Regions from separate parts of the Companilactobacillus sp. FL22-1 genome, predicted to be linked through region 2. Evidence: riboswitches for the same ligand, from Rfam matches in the RefSeq annotation. Region 2 holds a riboswitch; the other holds the start of a gene.

Region 1 (3,427 bases), on a different contig from region 2:
TAGCACCAATGTGAGAATTTTCTCCAACAATAGCACGACCACCGAGAACTGCTCCCATATCGATCATCGTCTTAGCACCGATTTCGGCTTCAATATTAATAACTGCACCCATCATTATAACGGCGTTATCACCAATAGTCACTTGATCACGAATGATTGCACCCGGTTCAATCCGAGCGTTGACATTCTTAATATCTAGCATGGGTACGCCAGTATTTTGACCGATTGTTTCCACATATGGATCATTAAAATGATGTGCTCTTAAGATTGGTTCAATTACTTGATAGTCACCAATCAAAATGGCAAAATCTTTATTTCGAAAAACCTTTATTTCTGGGGGAAAAGTTATCGAAGTAACATCCTCTTGCAAATAAACTTTTACCGGAGTAGTTTTCTTAGAATTTCCTATATAATCAATAATTTCTCGTGCATTCATCTTTGCCATCTTAAATCCTCCATTAATAATCCAAATCAAGTCTAGTTAAATCTTGCAAACTTTCACGTTTGACGACTAACTTATCCTCGCCATTTTCGACGAAAACTACTGCTGGTCTGGGGTTGCGATTGTAATTCATTGCCATAGAATAACCGTAAGCTCCAGTAGCTAATACAGCGATGATATCACCCGGCTGTGTTTGCGGAACTGGTAATTGATCGATCAAAATATCACCTGACTCACAGTACTTACCAGCAAGATGAACCGTTTCCTTAATGGGCTGATTCAATTTATTTGCGACCACAGCTTCATATTTAGCTTGATATAAAGCGGGACGAATATTATCTCCCATCCCTCCGTCGACTGATAAATACGAGATTAAGTTGGGAATATCTTTTCGCGAACCGACTGTATACAACGTATATCCTGCAGGACCAACGATCGATCTTCCTGGTTCGATCCAAATTTCAGGCACTTGCTGACAATCCTTCTTCAATTCCGCAGCAATTTGTTGAATAAAGACTTTCGGAGCAATTGGGTCATCGTCATCGTTATAACGAATACCAAAACCACCGCCTAGATTAATTACTTTTGGCCAATAATCAAATTCTGCTTGGAAGCTCTTAGCAATCTCTACCATCTTTTTTGCCAATAAGACGAAACCTTGCGTTCCAAAAATCTGTGACCCGATATGTGCGTGAATTCCCAGCATTTCCATATTAGGATCTTTTAAAACTAACTCTAAGGCTCGTTTAGCCTGCCCAGATTCGACATCAAAGCCAAACTTACTGTCAACTTGTCCGGTTTGATCGTACTTATGGGTATGTGCTGAAATTCCTGGAGTCAGTCGCAACATAACTTTGATTTTGGTATGGTCTGTTTTTAAAATACGTGAAAGTAATTCAATCTCTAAAAAATTGTCTAAAATAATTACTCCAACTTGATTTTGTACCGCCATAACTAATTCTTCAAAAGTTTTATTATTTCCATGAAAACTGATCTTATCCGCTGGAAATCCGGCTTCTAAGGCCGTTTGTAGTTCGCCGCCTGAAACGACATCAACGTGCACATTCTCCTGTGCCATCACTTGATAGATAGCTTTGACTGCAAATGCTTTGCTAGCATAACTGATTTGATACTTTAATTGATTGGCGACAAAAGCTTCTTTATATTTGTTGATCTCGGCACGAACCTTTTCAATATCAAAAATATACAGTGGCGTACCGTATTTTTTGGCCAATTCAACGCTATCGACCCCACCAATCATCAAATGTCCTTCATAGCTATCTAAACTGTTTATTTTCATAGAAAATGCTCCTTTTGATAAAAAAAGATCCCTTTGCTTTACAACAAAGAGATCCACAAATTAATTTGCATCCGACTTGTCATAAGCTCACCGTGACCGACTTTTTAGCCACGACAGTTCGTATTCTCTTGTTAATACGCCCCAGCTTGTTGAACTCTGTAAAGTCCAACGCTTCGGCAATCTCCCCTTTCAATAAGTTCACAGCTCTTACAGAAGCTCCCTTATTTACTGATGTCGATTGCGACCTCTTTTATTGATTATTAGATTATAACAACCCTCATAATCAGTCAAGTAATATTAGTAATTTTCTCATTTTTATATTTTTTCAGTCTTTTTCCCTTGTCATAACTAAAGTTAATGATAAACTCATCATTAAAAACTATTTAATTTTAGGGGTGTATTACATGAAAATCGTTAAGTTTGGGGGAAGTTCCCTCGCTACTGGTGAACAATTTGCAAAGGTCGTAAAGATTATTAAAGATGATCCGGAAAGAAAAGTGATCGTTACATCGGCCCCTGGTAAACGTTCGCTTAACGATATCAAGGTGACAGATTTATTGATCGAATATGCTAATTCTGTCATTTTGAATGAAGACTCTACCAATATTCTCAAACAGATTATCTCAAGATATCATCAAATTTGTGATTATTTTAAACTGGATAACTCAGTTATTTCTAAATTACGAAAGATACTGATTGATTTAGCTACGATTGATTTTGAAAACAATGATTACTTGCTGGCAGCCTTTAAGGCTCATGGTGAATATCTCAATGCCATCGTTTTAAATGCCGTCCTCAATAATCAACAAATTCCATCAATAATGATTGACCCTAAGACAGCAGGAATCATTGTTCATGGACAAGCTAACGATGCTGATATCTCACCGCAAACTTATGCTAATCTTGCTAGCCTGCAACTACCAACTGACAAACGCGTCGTGGTACCTGGATTCTTTGGCTACAACACTAACGGTCAAATTTGTACTTTTGCCCGTGGTGGATCTGATATCACAGGAGCATTACTCAGTCGGGGATTTCAAGCTGATTTATATGAAAACTTTACCGATGTTGACGCAATTTATGCAGCTAATAATCACGTTGTAAAACATCCTCAGGCTATCAAAAAAATGTCCTATCGAGAAATGAGAGAATTGTCTTATGCAGGTTTCTCTGTTTTTCAAGATGAGGCCATTATCCCCGCTGTTGAAGGCCAAGTACCAGTCAATGTCAAAAATACCAATAATCCATCAGCCGATGGAACTTTAATCGTTCCTGAACAGTTTTTGTTCGACCCAGCTAATCAAATTACAGGTATTGCATGTTCCAAACGCTTTTCAGCTCTCTATATCCATCGATACTTGTTAAACAAAGAAGTCGGTTTTACTTTGAAGTTATTGCAAATATTTTATAAATACAATATCTCTTATGAACATATGCCTTCCGGAATCGATGATTTGACCGTTATTTTTGACCGCACAAAGTTGAATAAGACAACGATTGACCATCTTTGCCACGATGTCCGAGAAATATTAAAGCCTGATTATTTGGAATGGATCGATGACTATGCCATTATTATGGTAGTTGGCGAAGGCATCGCCCACAATGTTAACACGATTGGTGAAATCATTGATTCGTTAACCGAAAACAACATTGCTGTTCATATGATCAATCAGGGCGCCTCAAGA
Region 2 (3,427 bases):
ACCAAAATGTAATTCATCTTACCTTCAGTTTCTTCCAAGTCAGCATCGATTTTCTTAATGTCAGCTCCAACTTGTTTCATAGCAGCAATTTCATCACTAGCGTCTTCTTTATTACGTTTCTTGTTAGCGATACCTTGGGAAACTGTGTTTCTCTTTTCCTTCAAAGTTTCTGTTTGAACTAACAATTCACGACGTTTTTTATCATATGATAATAGTTCGTCAATTTCATCGCTTTTTACACCACGAGAAGCCAACTTGTTTTTGATCCATTCAGGGTCTTTTCTGATCAATTTAATATCTAACATAAACGCTCTCCTTTTACATATCAGTAATAACTTAATTTACTGTCACCATTTTGATTCAACCAAAACTGTGGCAAAAAAATCTTGAGAAAATAAAAAATGGCCGAATCATCCCTCTAAAGGGACGAATCGGCCATTCGCGGTACCACCCAGCTTCAGCGTATACAAATACACTGCACTTTCAGATTTTATCGGATCAACCCGAACGGCATTACCCGTTGCTAGAATGCTGGAATATATAACCATCACGATTTTCACCAACCATCGCTTCTCTGAAAGGTTTTTGAGTAGGCACTCTTTAAGCTTTTTAATATTCTTCGTTAATCATAATTTAATTTAGATCAAATTTCAACTAGTAGTCAGTGCCTCTTTTAGTTTCTTCGACATCAATATCTTCTAGTTTTAAGAATTTGGTCTTATATCTAATCTTGTAGTAAGCCCAGCAGATGAACAAAATAATCAATCCACTGTAGCTGATCAAGAGTCGGCCAAAGTTAAAGTCAACCATCGAACGAACATCTTGACCTAAGATGATGATGATTCCCAAGACAATGGCCAATAAAGGACCAAATGGGAACCACTTAGCTTTATACTTCAAATCGTCCAAGCTATAGCCCTTATACAGATAAGCTTTTCTGAAACGATAATGTGAAAAAGCAATTCCTAACCAGGCAATGAATCCAGTCAAACCAGAAGCTGCCACTAGTAATTCATAGAACGAATCACCATACAAACTCGTAAATAATGCAACTGCACCAACCAATGCTGTCAAAATCAATGAATAAACCGGTACTCCACGACCATTAGTTTTTTGAAAGGCCTTAGGTGCCATGCCGTTCTTACTCATTGACCACAACATCCGACTAGCAGCGTACAAACCGGAATTAGCTGCCGAAATAACCGAAGTTAAAATAACGGCGTTCATGATTCCAGCTGCCAAAGGAATACCGACTTTTTTGAAGACGATCGTGAAAGGACTGATAGCAATATCTCCTGCTCCTGATCCTAATAAATTAGGACTTGTATAAGGAATCAATGCTCCAATTACTGCAATTGACAAAATATAGAATAATAAAATTCTCCAAAAGACTTGTTTAATGGCCTTAGGAATACTCTTTTCAGGAGTTGCTGACTCACCAGCAGTGATCCCAATCAACTCAGTTCCTTGAAAAGAGAACCCGGCAACGACGAAGACGCTTAGGATAGCTGGTACTCCGCCTACGAATGGTGCACTTTTGTAGGTATAATTTGATAGACCAACTGAACCATGTCCACCTAAGATACCCATAATTGTCAAAATACCACAGATCAAAAAGATAATTACTGCTGCAACCTTGATCGATGAGAGCCAGTATTCCGTCTCACCGAAGGATCCTACTGAAATGAAGTTGATGACTAATAAAATGATCATAAAAGTCAAACTTATCTTCCAAGAAGACCAGCTTGGGAACCAATATCTCACCACCAAAGAAATAGTAGATAAATCTACCGCTAAAGTGATGGCCCAATTGAACCAATAATTCCAACCTAAAGCAAAGCCAAAGGCTGGATCAATAAATTTTGTTGCATATGTAGCAAAAGATCCTGAAACAGGCATATAAGTTGCCATTTCACCAAGACTGGTCATCAAGAAATAAACCATGATACCAATAGCCACATAAGCTATCAAGGCTCCTCCTGGTCCGGCGGTTGAGATAGACGAACCACTAGCAACGAACAAACCAGTACCAATAGATCCACCTAAGGCAATCATCGACAAATGACGGGTCTTCAACGACCTGTTCACATCATTATTTTCCATCTTTAATTCCCCTTTTTTGGACAAAAAAATCCTTATTATCAGAGGAACTACCGACAATAAGGATTATATGTAATTATCCCATTAATCAATAGCTCAACGTTTCTTTGAAACGACAGTCTACTGCCTCTTAAGCAATAGCCCAATCAAGTTACTAAGTAGGAATAACTGATTTCGGCAAACTTCCCTTTCATATTTTTTCAAAGTACCCTATTTGCACTCAAAAATATTAATAATAAAGATTGCACCTCTATCTGATTACAAAATATTATAAATAAATGTTAAGATAGTAGCAAGTAGTGTTTTATATATTTGAAATTTTTAATTAACGTTGCCGGGGAAGACACAATGTTGTAGCAAATTTTTTTAGTCATGCAGGACGTTGAAAAATACCGAATGCTCACAGTTATTAAATCAATACATCCTCGTGAAGTAAACTTAAGTAACATCAGTAACCGTCTCGAATTCACATATCAAAAAACTTATAATATTTTTCAAGCACTGCTTGAAGACTTGGCTGATGTTGCTCCAGATATTGACGCAAGCGATACCCAAATCGAATCAATTGATTTTAGTAAAGTTTCAATCGATACATGCAGATTGTACTTAGTTAAAAATTCGATCGTTTTCCAAGCTTTTAATTATGGACTGCTCAACGTAAATTTATCGTTTGAGAGCTTCAGTAACGAACACTTTACCAGTAAGTCGACTTTAAATCGGCGCATGGCCAAGTTCCGTGCCTTCTTGAAGAACTTTGGTTTAAAGATTTCAAATTCTACACTTGAAATCAAAGGTAATTAAAAAAATATTCGGTGGATGGCATACTACGTTTATTGGTATACCTACCATGGTCAAGAATGGCCTTTCGAATTAGTTCAAGAAAAAATGATCGATGAAATCATCGACAAAGCTCATGTAACTTTCGACAATCCCATCGTTCACTTCCAATTAAAGTATTTCCTAGCAATTTCTAGAATTCGCCTGATCAAACACAACTATATCGACGAATTGCCATACTATAAAGATGTTTTCGGTGATCAAAACCTGGCCAATGACATCCTTGATTCCGATGACTACCCAATCGTTCCCAGCGGCAGTCTTCACAACGAAAACAAATTGATCAACTTATTCAGAAATACAGCCTTTCAACCAAGTGACAGAGCTTTTGAACAACCTATCAATGCTACCGCCAGAATTAATCCCAAGTTCTATGCTCTCGTTTATCACTCTATAGATTTTCTTAAAGAACATTATCACGACGACATGAGTGTTTACCACGATCAAAAGACTTTGAAACATATTATGACCTACGTCACTCGTGACATTG

The links. Region 2 has a riboswitch for lysine ahead of ACG72T_RS03835 (amino acid permease). Riboswitches for the same ligand answer to the same signal wherever they lie in the genome.
Region 1: another riboswitch for lysine. It lies ahead of lysA (diaminopimelate decarboxylase); the one in region 2 lies ahead of ACG72T_RS03835 (amino acid permease).

The regions. Positions count from the first base shown of each region.
Region 1 is NZ_JBINJY010000015.1:36,363-39,789, forward strand. It holds gene dapD (2,3,4,5-tetrahydropyridine-2,6-dicarboxylate N-acetyltransferase) at 1-445, opposite strand, end outside; gene lysA (diaminopimelate decarboxylase) at 459-1,742, opposite strand; lysine riboswitch at 1,818-2,000, opposite strand; gene ACG72T_RS11710 (aspartate kinase) at 2,147-3,427, shown strand, end outside.
Region 2 is NZ_JBINJY010000003.1:196,402-199,828, reverse strand. It holds gene serS (serine--tRNA ligase) at 1-305, opposite strand, end outside; gene ACG72T_RS03835 (amino acid permease) at 655-2,103, opposite strand; lysine riboswitch at 2,185-2,361, opposite strand; gene ACG72T_RS03830 (helix-turn-helix domain-containing protein) at 2,473-2,901, shown strand; gene ACG72T_RS03825 (hypothetical protein) at 2,917-3,427, shown strand, end outside.